One region of the Streptomyces sp. NBC_01689 genome, then DNA from elsewhere that is predicted to be linked to it. Evidence: riboswitches for the same ligand, from Rfam matches in the RefSeq annotation. Region 1 holds a riboswitch; the other holds the start of a gene.
The links. A riboswitch is a leader RNA that binds a small molecule or an ion and turns the genes downstream of it on or off. The one in region 1 is predicted to bind cobalamin.
Positions count from the first base shown of each region.

Region 1 (7,773 bases):
CCGGGCCGCGTGCGCGGCCCGGCCTCGTCACCCGGGGAACCGTCGGGGAGGGTCAGAACTCCTCGTCGAAGCCGACCGAGCCCTCCACGGCGACCTGGTACGCCGAGGGGCGCCGCTCGAAGAAGTTGGTCAGTTCCTGGACGCCCTGCAGCTCCATGAACGAGAAGGGGTTCTCGGAGCCGTAGACCGGCGCGAAGCCGAGCCGCTGGAGACGCTGGTCGGCGACGCACTCCAGGTACTGGCGCATCGACTCGGTGTTCATGCCCGGCAGTCCGTCACCGCACAGATCGCGCCCGAACTGCAGCTCGGCCTCCACGGCTTCCCGCAGCATGTCGGTGACCTCCTGCTGGAGCCGGTCGTCGAAGAGGTCGGGCTCCTCCTTGCGGACGGTGTCGACCACCTCGAAGGCGAAGGACATGTGCATCGTCTCGTCGCGGAACACCCAGTTGGTGCCCGTCGCCAGACCGTGCAGCAGACCCCGGCTGCGGAACCAGTACACGTAGGCGAAGGCGCCGTAGAAGAAGAGGCCCTCGATGCACGCGGCGAAGCAGATCAGGTTCAGCAGGAAGCGGCGCCGGTCGGCCTTGGTCTCCAGGCGGTCCAGCTTCTCCACCGAGTCCATCCACTTGAAGCAGAACTCGGCCTTCTCCCGGATGGAGGGGATGTTCTCGACGGCCGCGAAGGCCGCCGTCCTGTCCTCCGGATCGGGCAGATAGGTGTCCAGCAGGGTCAGATAGAACTGGACGTGCACGGCCTCCTCGAACAGCTGGCGCGAGAGATACAGGCGCGCCTCGGGCGAGTTGATGTGCTTGTACAGCGTCAGGACGAGATTGTTCGCCACGATCGAGTCGCCCGTCGCGAAGAACGCGACCAGCCGGCCGATCATGTGCTGCTCGCCCTCGGACAGCTTCGCCAGGTCGGCGACGTCCGAGTGGAGGTCGACCTCCTCGACGGTCCAGGTGTTCTTGATCGCGTCCCGGTAGCGCTCGTAGAAGTCCGGGTAGCGCATGGGACGGAGGGTGAGTTCGAAGCCCGGGTCGAGCAGGTTCTTCTCGCCGTTCGGGGTGGACATCACTGGCAGGCCTCGCAGGACTCGGGGTTCTCAAGGGAGCAGGCGACGGCGTCGACGTCGTCGGCCTGCTGGAGGGGGATGGCCGTCTCGGGCCGCGCCTGCGGCTGCGCCTGTGCCTGGGCGGCACGGGCGATGCGGGTCGCGGGACGCGAGCGCAGGTAGTACGTCGTCTTGAGGCCCGACTTCCAGGCGTACGCGTACATCGAGGAGAGCTTGCCGATGGTCGGCGTCTCCAGGAAGAGGTTCAGCGACTGGGCCTGGTCCAGGAACGGCGTCCGGGCCGCGGCCATGTCGATGAGACCGCGCTGCGGGATCTCCCACGCCGTGCGGTACAGGTCGCGGACGTCCTGCGGCACCCAGGTGAAGCCCTGTACCGAGCCGTTGGACTCGCGCAGCGCCTCCCGGGTCTGCGCGTCCCACACCCCGAGCTTCTTCAGCTCCGCCACCAGGTAGGAGTTGACCTGGAGGAACTCACCGGACAGCGTCTCGCGCTTGAAGAGGTTCGAGACCTGCGGCTCGATGCACTCGTACACGCCGGCGATGGACGCGATCGTCGCGGTGGGCGCGATGGCCAGCAGGAGCGAGTTGCGCATGCCGACCGCGGCGATCCGCTCGCGCAGCGCCGCCCAGCGCTCCGGCCAGTTCAGCTCGACGTCGAAGTGGTCGGGGTGCAGCACCCCGCGGGCGGTACGGGTCTTCTCCCAGGCCGGGAGCGGGCCGTTGCGCTCGGCGAGGTCGGCGGAGGCCTCGTAGGCGGCGAGCATGACGCGCTCGGCGATACGGGTGGAGAGCGCGCGGGCGGCGGGCGAGTCGAAGGGCAGACGCAGCTTGAAGAAGACGTCCTGCAGGCCCATCGCGCCGAGACCGACCGGCCGCCACTTGGCGTTCGAGCGGCCCGCCTGCTCGGTCGGGTAGAAGTTGATGTCGACGACACGGTCGAGGAAGGTGACGGCGGTGCGGACCGTCTCGTCCAGGCGTTCCCAGTCCAGGTCGCCGGTGGCCGTGTCGACGAACGCGCCGAGGTTGACCGAGCCGAGGTTGCAGACGGCCGTCTCCCCGTCGTCCGTGACCTCCAGGATCTCGGTGCACAGGTTCGAGGAGTGCACGGTGTGGCCGGGCTCCGCCGTCTGGTTGGCCGTGCGGTTGGCGGCGTCCTTGAAGGTCATCCAGCCGTTGCCGGTCTGCGCCAGGGTGCGCATCATGCGGCCGTAGAGGTCGCGGGCCGGGATGGTCTTCTTCGCCAGGCCCTGCGCCTCGGCGGCGCGGTACGCCGCGTCGAACTCGGCGCCCCACAGGTCGACCAGTCCGGGCACGTCGGAGGGGGAGAAGAGGGACCACGGCGCGTCGGCGTCGACCCGGCGCATGAACTCGTCCGGGATCCAGTGCGCGAGGTTCAGGTTGTGCGTCCGGCGGGCGTCCTCGCCGGTGTTGTCCCGCAGCTCCAGGAACTCCTCGATGTCGGAGTGCCAGGTCTCCAGGTAGACCGCGGCGGCGCCCTTGCGCCGGCCGCCCTGGTTCACCGCGGCCACCGAGGCGTCGAGGGTCTTCAGGAACGGGACGATGCCGTTGGAGTGCCCGTTCGTCCCGCGGATCAGCGAACCGCGGGAGCGGACGCGGGAGTACGACAGACCGATGCCGCCCGCGTGCTTCGACAGCCGCGCGACCTGGTGGTAGCGGTCGTAGATGGAGTCCAGCTCGTCCAGCGGGGAGTCCAGGAGATAGCAGGACGACATCTGCGGGTGCCGCGTACCGGAGTTGAAGAGCGTGGGGGAGGAGGGGAGGTAGTCCAGGCGGCTCATCAGGCCGTAGAGCGCGGCCACTTCGCCCACCGACCGCTCCGTGTCGTCCTCGGCGAGGCCGCACGCCACCCGGAGCATGAAGTGCTGGGGGGTCTCGATGACCTTGCGGGTGATCGGGTGCCGGAGCAGGTAGCGGCTGTGCAGGGTGCGCAGCCCGAAGTAGCCGAAGCGGTCGTCGCCCGCGGTGTCGATCAGCGCGTCGAGACGGGCCTCGTGCCGGGCGACGAAGTCGGCCGTGCGGTCGGCGATCAGACCCTCGCGCAGGCCCGTGGTGATGGATTCGGAGAACGTCGTGACGCCCTGGGAGGCGGCTTCCCCGGCGATGCCGACCGTCAGCAGCCGGGCGGCCAGCCGTGAGTACACGGGGTCCTCGGAGATGAGTCCCGCGGCCGCCTCGATGGCCAGCTCGCGCAGCTCCGCGTCGTCCGCGTGGGCGGACCGGCCGCGCAGTGCCGCGGCGGCGACCCGGCCGGGGTCGGCGCCGGGGAGGTCGGCGGTGAAGTCGGTCAGGGTACGCAGCAGCGTGGTACCGGGACCGTCCGTCTCCGCCTGGGCCCGCTGCGCGGACTCCGCTTCCACCGGGGCCTGCTGGGCGGAAACTGAAACCGGGTCGGCTGGCGCGATGGTCACTTGGGGCTCTCCCTCGCTCGGCACGGGGCCTGGCGGAGGGCAGCGGGACACGCGACTCCATGACGGGTACGCGTGCGTCCACCGGCCCATTCCACGAGGCCCGGACGTCGTCGGCGCCCGGGCCGGCCGGCCCGGGGCACGCTGTCGGCAGGTCCTCGGACTCGAGCCCGTGCGCGAATGCGCACAAGTACACCGTTGCGGGACAGTTCCGGATTCGCACCGGATTCCCCTGCGGCGACAGCGAGCATGAGCATACATCTGGTGCCGGGCTGAGGAAGCACCCCCACATGTTGTGCCGTGTCGGCTCGGGAGGCGCGCTACGGAGTGTGGCTGAGAGCCAACTCGTAGGTGAGGAGGAGGATGTCGTCGAGGTGCGGAACGGGGTTCCAGTCGCGCTCCGGGGTGCGCGTGAAGCCGAGGCGTTCGTAGAGCCGGTGGGCGGCGTGCATGGTGCGCTGGGTGGACAGCACCACCCGCGCACAGCCCCCGGTGGCCCGTGCGCGGTCGACGCAGGCGCCGACGAGGGCCGTGCCCGCTCCCCGGCCGCGGGCCTCGCGCGCGACGGCGAGCATCCGGATCTCGGCCTCGCCCGGCCGGGCGATGTCGGCCAGGGGGCCGCCCCGGGGGACGAAGGTCACGGCGCCGAGGAGCCGTCCGTCCTCGACCGCGACGACCACCTCGGCCGCGGCGGCGCGCCGCGCGACGTCGCGCAGCGCGCCGAGATACGGGTCGTTCTCCCCGTAGTCGAGCAGCCCGTCGCCGAGATAGGCGCGCACGGTGATCTCGCCGACGCCGGGATACTCCTCGGGCCGTGCCGGTCTGATGATGAGGTCCATGCCCGGAGTGTGCATCAGACACACGGCGGCGGGCCGCCGGATTTCTCTCCGGCGGCCCGCCGCGCGTACCGCTGTCGCGCACCCCCGGCCGCTCCCGCCGGGCGGGCACGGCCGGCGGGAGCCTAGTGGCCCGCCTCCGCGGTGGCGGGGGGCAGTTCGACCTGGACCCCCGGGTCGCCGGCGTCCGCCGTGTAGTCCTCCGGGGACGTCTCGTCGGTGCCGTCGGGCGCCTTGAAGGCGCGCAGGACGAAGGTGAGGACGACGGCGACCACCACGTTCATCACGAACGCGGTGAGGCCGATGTATCCGATCTCCCCGATCCCCGGGATCTCCTTGGAACTGCCGCCGAAGTGCTTCTGGGTCGGCGAGGCGACCCCGTAGGCGGCGAGCGTGCCGTAGAGCATGCCGACCGCCCAGCCCCCGAGCAGTGCCCAGCGGTGGAACCAGCGCGTGAACAGCCCGCCGACCAGGGCCGGGAAGGTCTGCAGGATCCAGATGCCGCCCAGGAGCTGGAAGTTGATGGCGACCGTCTTGTCCATCGTCAGGACGAAGACCAGCGCGCCCACCTTCACCAGGAGCGAGACCAGCTTGGAGACCTTCGTCTCCTGCTCCGGGGTCGCGTCCGGCCTGATGAAGTCCTTGTAGATGTTGCGGGTGAAGAGGTTCGCGGCCGCGATGGACATGATGGCCGCGGGGACCAGCGCCCCGATGCCGATCGCGGCGAAGGCGACCCCCGCGAACCAGTCCGGGAACATGTCCTCGAAGAGCTGCGGGATGGCCAGCTGGCCGTTGGTGACCTTCACCCCGGCCGCGATCGCCATGAAGCCGAGCAGGGCGAGCAGGCCCAGCATCAGGGAGTAGAGCGGCAGGATCGTGGTGTTGCGCCGGATCACCTCACGGCTGCGGCTGGACAGCGTCGCGGTGATCGAGTGGGGGTACATGAACAGGGCGAGCGCGGAGCCGAGCGCCAGGGTGGCGTAGGTCCACTGCCCGGCCTGGGCCGGTACGATCCCGCCCGCGCCGGCGGCGGCGTACTTCTCGCTCGCCGCGTGGAAGATCTCGTCGAAGCCGCCCAGCTTGATCGGGATGTAGATGATGGCCACCGCGATCACGATGTAGATCAGGGTGTCCTTCACGAACGCGATCAGGGCCGGGGCGCGCAGTCCCGAGGAGTAGGTGTACGCGGCCAGCACGCCGAAGGCGATGAGGAGCGGGAGGTCCTTGACGAACCAGTTGGTGTTCTCGCCGCCGCCGACGCCCATCACGTCCAGCACGGCCTGGATGCCGACCAGTTGGAGCGCGATGTACGGCATGGTCGCGAGGATGCCGGTGACGGCCACGGCCAGGGACAGTCCCTTGGAGCCGAAGCGGCCGCGCACGAAGTCCGACGTCGTCACATAGCCGTGCTTGTGCGAGACGGACCACAGGCGGGGCAGGAACGTGAAGACCAGCGGATAGACCAGGATCGTGTACGGCACGGCGAAGAAGCCGGCCGCGCCCGCCGCGTAGATCGCCGCCGGTACGGCGACGAAGGTGTACGCCGTGTAGAGGTCGCCACCGAGCAGGAACCAGGTGACCCAGGTGCCGAACGACCGTCCGCCCAGGCCCCATTCGTCGAGGCTGTGCTCGTTGTCGGCCCTGCGCCAGCGCGCGGCCAGGAAGCCCATGACCGTGACGGCCACGAAGAAGAAGATGAAGACGGCGAGTGCCACGCCGTTCACGCCGCCGTTCATGCGTCGGCACCGCCCTTCGTGGTGGCGCGGGCGCGCTGGTCACGCTGCCACAGCTGGTGGGCGGTCACGGTGAGCACGGTCGACACGATCACCCAGAGCATCTGGTACCAGTAGAAGAACGGGATACCGATGAAGGCGGGGTCGGTCTTCGTGTACGAGCCGACCCACAGCAGCGCCACGAACGGGGCGATCAGGCAGAGGGCGATCACCACGCGGACCGGTGTCACCACCGCGACCGGTCTCACCACCGGTGGTTTCGCTTCCGGCACGTCTGACATGAGCGGCTCCGTCCCCTCGCAGGTCACCTGTGCAACGGCCAGGAAATCTAGGCGACGGTTCCGCTTTATGGAACCCCATCTCCGGCGGGGGATGTGGAGGGTTGGTGTCCGCCTGTGCGGGCGCCTCGCGCATCGCTCCCGGCGGGCCGCGCCGGGACCGCTTCTCGCACGTGAATACGAGGAGGTAGCGCGCGGCCCGCGGGGCGTCACCGGCGTGCCGGACGGCACGGTTCCGCCGGTGCCGGCACCCGGCCGGGGGCGTCCCGCTCCCGTCAGTCCTGCGGACGCTTGAGCCTGGCGACGAACTTGTAGCGGTCGCCGCGGTACACCGAGCGCACCCACTCCACCGGCTCGCCCTGCCGGTCGATCGAGTGCCGGGACAGCATCAGCATGGGCAGACCGACGTCGGTGCCGAGCAGCCCGGCCTCGCGCGGGGTGGCCAGCGACGTCTCGATGGTCTCCTCGGCCTCCGCGAGGTGGACGTCGTAGACCTCGGCGAGCGCGGTGTAGAGGGAGGTGTACTTGACGAGCGACCGGCGCAGGGCGGGGAACCGCTTCGCGGAGAGGTGGGTCGTCTCGATGGCCATCGGTTCGCCGCTGGCCAGGCGCAGCCGCTCGATGCGCAGCACCCGGCCGCCGGCCGAGATGTCGAGCAGTTCCGCGAGGGTCTCGTCGGCGGTGATGTAGCCGATGTCCAGGAGCTGCGAGGTGGGTTCGAGGCCCTGGGCGCGCATGTCCTCGGTGTACGAGGTGAGCTGGAGCGCCTGCGAGACCTTCGGCTTGGCGACGAAGGTGCCCTTGCCCTGGATGCGTTCGAGACGGCCCTCGACGACGAGTTCCTGGAGGGCCTGGCGCACGGTCGTGCGCGAGGTGTCGAACTCGGCGGCGAGGGTGCGCTCGGGCGGCACCGGCGTGCCGGGCGGCAGGGTGTCCGTCATGTCGAGCAGGTGCTTCTTGAGGCGGTAGTACTTGGGCACGCGCGCGGTACGGATGGGGGCCCCACCCTCGTTCTCCGCACTGCTGACGTCGGTGCTCATGCTCTGCCTTCCCGGCTCCGGGTGCCGAAGCGACCGGCATCCCGCCGGTCACGGCTCACATCGTGGCACGGCTTCGTGTGTGCGTGTCTCCCGCACGCTCCGTGATCCCCTCTATATACCGTCGGCTCACCGGTTGGTCTAGTCCATCGTGCGCGCGAGGTTCCTGAACAGCCCTGCCGTTTATGCCACTTACCTACTTAAAGGTCCTTGCATATGTAGGTCCCATAACGGACGGTCGGCCTGGCTTACACACCCTTGACACCCCTCTAGGTCTAGGCCAAGCTCCCCGTACTGGTCTACACCATTGGTCCAGGTCCCGGCCCCACGGGCAGTAATCGGCAGCGATTCGGCGTGTGTCACCGCGGTGGGCAGGGGGGTTTGTGGCATC
Region 1 covers NZ_CP109592.1:3,857,342-3,865,114, reverse strand. Annotated here, with positions in the region: gene OG776_RS16250 (ribonucleotide-diphosphate reductase subunit beta) at 53-1,072, opposite strand; gene OG776_RS16245 (ribonucleoside-diphosphate reductase subunit alpha) at 1,072-3,501, opposite strand; cobalamin riboswitch at 3,631-3,755, opposite strand; gene OG776_RS16240 (GNAT family N-acetyltransferase) at 3,819-4,337, opposite strand; gene mctP (monocarboxylate uptake permease MctP) at 4,460-6,070, opposite strand; gene OG776_RS16230 (DUF3311 domain-containing protein) at 6,067-6,348, opposite strand; gene OG776_RS16225 (GntR family transcriptional regulator) at 6,621-7,385, opposite strand.

Region 2 (7,773 bases), 3.1 Mb from region 1:
ATGTCCCCACCCGGGAGCCTTCACGGCTCCGACGGGCGCCTCGTCGCGCCCTCACACCGAAACAGGACACGCATTCCCATGGCAGACACGACCAGGCGGTCGCTCCTCGGCATGGCCGGCTTCACCACGGCGGCCGTCGCCGTCGGCGGTGCCGGCCTCCTCAAGGGCAACAACTCGACGAACGAGAAGCCGGTGGCGGCCGACATCCTCGAGGGAGCCGGAGAACCGACCTCCACCCATCTGACACCGTTCAAGGACCCACTGCGCATTCCCCCGACGCTGCGGCTCCGCGGCGACGACATCACGGAGATCGATCTCGTCAGCGCACGTGTGCGTCTGCACTCCCAGATGCCGTCCACTCGTCTGTGGACCTACGCGGGCCACTTCCCCGGCCCCACCCTCGAGGCCCGCGGCGGACAGAAGGCGCGCGTCGCCTGGAACAACAAGCTGACGGGCACCACACCCGTCAAGGCGGTATGGGTGCACCCGGAAGGCCCCGGACCAGGACTGCTTCCCTACAACCGTCCCGGCTCCGAGGGCGGGTTCGCCCGGCCCGAGGTCGACGCCCTGACGGCGTGGACGACGGTCCACGTGCACGGCGGACACCAGAACGCCCTCAGTGACGGCGCCGCCGAATACGGAGTGACCGCGGGCGACGGGCAGTTGGCCGAGTACGCCAACGACCAGGAGGCGGCGCACCTCTTCTACCACGACCACGCCATGTCCGTGACCTCGTTGAATGTCGCCGCCGGACTCATCGGCAACTACATGGTGCGCGACAAGGAGGAGGCCCGTCTCGACCTGCCGCGGGGCGACCACGAGATTCCCCTCACCCTCCAGGACGTCAACTTCGAGACGGACGCCAAGGGGCGGCTCACCGGGCAGATCCTCGTCAAGCGCATCATCGGCGGCCCCGACGCGCCGATGCCCGGCGCGATCCCCCCGGCGCTCGCCACGCTCAACCCCTTCACGATGGTCAACGGGGTCGTCTGGCCGTATCTCGACGTGGAGGCACGAGCCTACCGGCTGCGTCTGGTGAACGTCTCCGGCGCTCGTGTCTACCGCCTGGCCGTCGTCGACGAGGACACCGGCAAGCTCGTCCGGGGCGTCATGAAGCTGGTCGGCACCGACCTGGGTCTGCTGGGCAGGCCGCAGACGATCGCCGAGACACTGTCGCTCTCCCCGGCGGAACGCGCCGACGTCGTCATCGACTTTGCCGCTTTCGCCGGCAGGCGGCTCAAGCTCGTCAACACGATCGAGGGCCAGGCCGTGGGCGCGGCGCTTCCCGACTTCATGATCCCGTTCCCGGAGGTCATGCAGTTCCGTGTCGAGAACCGGCTTCGCGCCGCGTACACGGTGCCGACAACGTTGTCACCCACCTTCCGGAAGATCACCGCGGCCGATGTGCCGCACGGCGCCACCGAGCGCTTCGTCGTGCTCTCCTTCGACAGGACCGGTGCCATGCCGCAGCTGTGGGAGATGCGGGAGGTCGCGGCCGACACGGCATCCGGCAGCGGGATCGTGAAGATCGACATGCCCGGCGGGACCAGGACGCTGCGGCGGACGGGGACCATGTTCGAGGACACCACGTCGTTCTTCGCGGCGTCCGGTACCTGGGAGAAGTGGCACTTCGTCAGCGTCGCGCCGGCCGGGGTGCCCATCTATCATCCGATGCACATCCACCTGATGAACTTCCAGGTCGTGGACCGGAGAACGGTGGACGGCTCCGGCATGGACTTCGCCGCCGGGCGGACGACGAAGCCGATCACCCTGGGTGCGGCCGTGCCGGTCGCACCCGAGGAGTCCGGCTGGAAGGACACCATCACGGTCAACGCCAACACCCTGGTCACGGTCGCCGGACGGCTGGCGAGGCAGACCGGCAAGGTGATGTACCACTGCCACATCCTCGACCACGAGGACGAGGGCATGATGCGTCCCTTCGTGATCATGCCTCCGGCCGTCCACGGCATCCACGACATGTTGATGGGGATGAACGGTGACATGGGGATGAGCGCGAAGGAGCCGGGGCACTCCGGCATGAAGATGTAGAGGGCCGGGTGGACAGGGCCGCTCCACAGGTTCTCGTGACGGGGCGGCCTGCTCCCGGTCGTCCGGCCGGGAGCAGGGTCCGGGACATGCCGACACCGGCATACGTATCCGCGCGGAGGGCGGAGACATGTGCGCATGCCATGGCCGCGGACACGGAAACCCTGCCCGCCGTGGCGGCGGACGCCGGGACCGTGCCGTGGCCGCCTCGGTCCGAGCTGTTGTCCATGCGGCCCGGGGCCGGGGCCGAACGTGACCGCGGCCTCCTCGGTCCCGACGCGGCGGAACGCGGTCCGCGCCTGCTCGTAGGCTGAACGTCGACGTCCCCGGATCCTGGAAGGAACCATCGAGATCATGCGCGTTATCGCGGCCCGCGGCCCGGCGGAGGTCTTCGGATGACCGGCACCCAGGACGCCCGGGCGGCCACCGGCACCGACGACTCCGTCCTCCTGCGCACCGAGGGACGCGCGGCGTACCTCACGCTCAACCGGCCCCGGGCGATCAACGCCCTCACCCACACCATGGTGCGCCACATCGACTCCGCGCTCACCGCCTGGGAACACGACCCGGCCGTGCGGGCCGTCGTGGTGACCGGTGCGGGGGAGCGGGGTCTGTGCGCGGGCGGCGACATCCGGGCCATCCACGACGACGCCCGGCACGGGGACGGCACGGCCTCGACGGCCTTCTGGCGGGACGAGTACCGGCTCAACGCCCGTATCGCGCGCTACCCGAAACCGTATGTCGCCGTGATGGACGGCATCGTCATGGGCGGCGGTGTCGGGGTCTCCGCCCACGGCGGCGTACGGATCACCACCGAGCGTTCCCGGATCGCGATGCCCGAGACGGGCATCGGCTTCGTTCCGGACGTGGGCGGCACCTTTCTCCTCGCCCGCGCGCCCGGCGAACTCGGCACCCATCTGGCACTGACCGGAAACGCGGTCGGCGCGGGTGACGCCCTGCTGTGCGGACTGGCCGACCACTTCGTGCCGTCCGACTCCCTGCCGCGGCTGCTCCAGGAGCTCGCGCACGCGCCGGTACGGGAGGTGCTGGACCGTCACGCCGGGGCCGCGCCGGCCGGAGTGCTCGCGGAGGCACGGCACTGGATCGACGCCTGCTACTCCGCCGACACCGTCGAGGAGATCGTCGCCCGCCTGCAGGACCACGGGGACGGCGCGGCCAAGGAGGCGGCCGAGACCCTGCTCACCAGGTCACCCACCGCGCTCAAGGTCACTCTCGCCGCGATGCGCGCGGCCCGCGGCGCCAGTTCCCTGGAGAAGGTGCTCGACCAGGAGTACCGCGTCTCCTGCGCGGCACTCACCCGGCCCGACTTCGTCGAGGGGGTCCGCGCCCAGCTCATCGACAAGGACCGCGACCCCCGCTGGTCACCGGCGACGCTCGCCGAGGTCACCGACGCGGACGTAGCCGGCTTCCTCGCGCCGATCGGCGCGCGTGAACTCGGCCTCTCCCGCGCCGACTTCCCGGGTGAGGCACCTCGGTGACCGAGCCGCCGGGTGCGACAGACCGGGGCAGGGCATGCTCCGCGCCGACCGTCCCGCCGACCGGCGTGGGGTGACCATGCCGCCCCACGCCGACGGGGCTCGTCCCGAACGGCGCACCCCCGGCGTGGAGTTCACGGCCACCGGACGGAGACAGGCATTCAGCTCCGCGACGGAGGGGCGGGCGGCCCGCTCCGCCGACCGCTGACCCACAGGTCACGGCGGTCCGCGCCGCCCGGCGAGACGAAGATCACGGCATAGGGGACGGTCTTGGCCGTGAACCCGGCACGCGGTACGGTCAGTGCGATATCGACGACGGCATGGCGGAAGCCGGTGGAAATCCGGCACGGTCGCGCCACTGTGAACGAGGTCCCCGTTCCATGGGGATCTCTCAAGTCAGACCCGCAGCTGTCGTCCTGTGCACCACCGAGATGGGACGCGAACTCCCGAGGAGGTCCTGCCATGGCGCAGACCGTCGCTCCGCCGACAGCCACCCCGATCCCCGCCAAACTGCCGATCGGCACGATCGTGCCCTGGGCGGTCTTCTTCGGCATCCTGATGCTGGTCCTGCTCTACTTCGTCGGCGCCGAACAGGGCGCCACCGCCGTCGTCTCCGGCGAGGACGTTCACGAGTGGGTGCACGACGCCCGCCACCTTCTCGGCTTCCCCTGCCACTGACGAGGGACACCGCGCACCCATGAACTCCGCAACCGTCAGAAACCTTCTGGTGCGGGGCATGCTCGCCGGCCTCGCCGCCGGTGTGCTGGCCCTCGTCGTCGCCTACTTCCTGGGTGAGCCCAGCGTCGACGACGCCATCGGATTCGAAGAGGCCCATGCCCCGGCACACGGCCACGAGGTCGAGATCGTCAGCCGTAGCCTGCAGTCCACCGGTGGTCTCGCCACCGGTGTGCTGATCTACGGGGTCGCCTTCGGTGGCATCGCCGCCCTCGCGTACTGCTTCGCGCTCGGCCGCGTGGGCCGTTTCAGCCCGCGCGCGACGGCGCTGCTGCTGTCCGGCTGCGCGCTCGTCGCCGTGTACGTCGTGCCGTTCCTGAAGTACCCGGCCAATCCGCCGTCCGTCGGCGACCCCGACACCATCGGCAAGCGCACGACGCTGTACTTCCTGATGATGGTGCTCAGTGTCCTGCTCGCGATCGCCGCGGTGATCCTCGGCAAGCGACTCGCACCCCGATGGGGCAACTGGCACGCGACCGTCGCCGCGGTCGTCTTCTTCGCGCTCGTGATCGGGATCGCCTTCGCGGTCCTTCCGGTCATCAACGAGGTGCCGAAGGACTTCCCGGCCACCCTGCTGTGGCGGTTCCGTACCTCGGCTCTCGCCATCCAGATCACGCTGTGGACCGGATTCGGCCTGGTCTTCGGCGAGTTGGCGCAGCGTCTGCTGGTCCCGCGGCCGGCGGCCGTTCCGGCGGGGGCAACTCCCGTACCGCACTGACACCTTCGACCCGAGTCGACGCACCGGGAGGACCGCCGAGGCATCGGCGGACGACCCCGCGCGGAGGGCCCCCGGTACCGTCCGGGGGCCCTCCGGCGTTGTTGCCGAGCGTCTCCGCGCAGTCCGGCGAGAGGGTGCGGATGGGTGGGCACTCGCGACAGCGGACGACCCGTGACCGGCTCACGGGTCCCAGTGGGCCCCGGTCCATGAGGTGCCGGGGCGGGGCCTGTTGGTCCCCCGGACGGCGTCCGCGGCGGTTCTCACACCTCACCAGCGGGTCGTGGTGCGGAGCGCGAACCCGCCCTTTGCGGCGGTCGCACCATCGTCACGGCTCGATCGTGCCGACGCCGGGCGGCAGCGGCGCGTCGTCACGCGGTGTGGAGTGCGGGGGGCAGCGGGGACGTGGCGCACCCGCCGAACCGCCTCGGACGCGTGTGCCTGCTCGACGGGCCGTTCCTGTGGGCTCCTGTTCGGCTCCTGTGGTGACGAGCGACTGCTCGGGACGACGGACGTCGACGAACAAACCTGAGCCCGTGGGCAGTTGGGTCGCACCACTGTCCACGAGGGTCTTGGCGACCAGAGCCCGCCGTCCTCGTCAGGTCGGGTCTGCGGGCGGCGACACGGCCGTCGGTCGGAGACGACGACTTAGAGGTCCTAACAAAGGCGTTGGACGTGGCGGTGGGTGATGAGGCAGGTGGCGAGGCCGAGGAAGGCTTCGTGGATGTCGTCTCGTCGTTCCCAGCGGACGCGTAGGCGGCGGAAGCCGTGCAGCCAGGCGATGGTCCTCTCGACGACCCAGCGGAAAACGCCCAGGCCGGAGCCGTGTTCCACACCTCGTTCGGCGATGACCGGGCGAATGCCGCGGTCCCATAGCAGGCGGCGGTACTTGTCGTGGTCGTAGCCGCGGTCGGCGAGTAGTGCGTCGGGGCGGCGTCTGGGCCGGCCGACGCGTCCGGCCACGGCCGGAACCTTGTCCACCAACGGGAGCAACTGCGTGACGTCGTTGCGGTTTCCGCCGGTCAGCGACACGGCGAGGGGGATGCCTTGGGCGTCGGTCAGGACGTGGTGCTTGCTGCCTGGTCGTGCGCGGTCGACCGGGCTGGGTCCGCTTTTGGGCCGCGTCGGGCTGCCCTGACATGGGAGGAGTCGATCACCGCCCGCGACCAGTCCAGCTTGTCCTTCGACCGCAGCTTCTTCAGCAGCACAAGATGCAGCGCGTCCCAGACTCCGGCCTCGTTCCAGGCGGCCAGACGCCGCCAGCAGGTCATGCCCGAGCCGAAGCCCAACTCCTGCGGCAGGTACTCCCATTGGATCCCGGTGTGCAGGACGAACAGGATCCCGCACAGGGCCTGCCGGTCCGGCACACGCGGTCTGCCCTCCGCCAGCTTCGGTGCCGGCACGGGCAACAACGGTTCGATGAGCGACCACAGTTCATCCGACACGATCCACGGTCGCGACTGACGCTTTCCCACGACCAGACCAACGACCATCCCAACCGAAAGTCACATGATCAACAGCTTCTGTTAGGGCCTCTTACGCGGATGCGGCACCCCGGTCGACACGGGGGCGGGAACCGCCGGGCCCCGAGCGGCGACACGGTGGAGGGACAGCGGTTCCGCGACGGCACCTCGGCGCAGCTGTGCGGCGATCCGTGTGGATGTCGGCAGTGGGGCTCGGTACGGCGGCAGGCAGTCCGTGCGGTGGCCGAAAGACCGGCCGACGGGGGCAGCCGGCGTCGGTCCGGTGTGGGACGCCGCCGACTGGCCGCCTTGTGCCGCGCCTCCTCCCGGCTGCCGTTCGAGGAGCGACGAGAACGGGGGTCCGTTCGGCCGCCTGTACCCGGTGGCCTGTCGCGTGCCGTGAGCACACGCCACGGACACAGTCGATGTGCCGACAGCCGAACTCGGCCTGTGGGCCGGGGATGTCGCCCGGTGGGCCGAGGGGCGGGCGGCTCGGGAATCGTCGTCGAGCGGTCGGGCGGGTGCCCGCACCGCCGGTGATGTCGCCGGTCGTCACCTGTCGCACGGATGCTCCCTCCCCAGGATCAGGCGGCGACGCGGCGCGCAGCGCGCAGGCCGGAGCGGCGCGCCGTACCGATGTCCGACGCGGATCGTGTTCGCGTGATCACGGATCATAGCGTCCGCCGCGTGTCTTCCGGACAACGAAGCGGATGATCGCGCGAACGCGCCCGCCGAGGAGGCGGCGTCACCCCGTCGGCGGTGGAGCGGCGGCCGCGGAGGTGTCGTGCCACGCGGCCGGGCCGGGCCGGACGCCCGCCGAATTCCGCTACTCCTGCCGGGAGGGGGCCCGGCCGGCGTCACCACAAAGGTTCCGCCCGAGGTCAAAGGTGATCTCCACAGCCTTACCGGGATCGTTACCTGTTTGCCCCGTTGACACTCCGCATCCTCGCTACCTAGTGTCACGCCAACGTTCCGAATGCGTGGCGATATTTCGAACGGTGAAGGGCAACAGGCCTGCGCATCAATGAAGTTGGCGCACGTCTGGCTGGGGTGTGCCGTGGCGCGGGCCGACATGCGCCGAGGTGCACGCCGGTAGGGGGATCGTCGGGGCCGAGGCCTCCGGCGGTGCCGGGCGCCGTCGGCGCACCGAGCGGCAATCTGCGAGACACGGAGGCTTCTGAGCACCAATCCCGTTCAAGCCGAGCGACCCGGCCACCGGTCATCTCGCGGGGAATCCCCGGTAGTCCACGCCCGTGGTGATGAACCAAGGGTTGTGGCGCCCTCGGCGGCCGTGGGCCGAACCGCGAGGCCGCCGAGC
Region 2 covers NZ_CP109592.1:779,985-787,757, reverse strand. Annotated here, with positions in the region: gene OG776_RS03125 (multicopper oxidase family protein) at 79-2,049, shown strand; gene OG776_RS03120 (enoyl-CoA hydratase/isomerase family protein) at 2,442-3,545, shown strand; cobalamin riboswitch at 3,824-3,969, shown strand; gene OG776_RS03115 (CbtB domain-containing protein) at 4,005-4,220, shown strand; gene OG776_RS03110 (CbtA family protein) at 4,240-4,995, shown strand; one part of gene OG776_RS03105 (IS5 family transposase) at 5,650-6,107, opposite strand; one part of gene OG776_RS03105 (IS5 family transposase) at 6,107-6,485, opposite strand.
Region 2: another riboswitch for cobalamin. It lies ahead of OG776_RS03115 (CbtB domain-containing protein); the one in region 1 lies ahead of OG776_RS16245 (ribonucleoside-diphosphate reductase subunit alpha).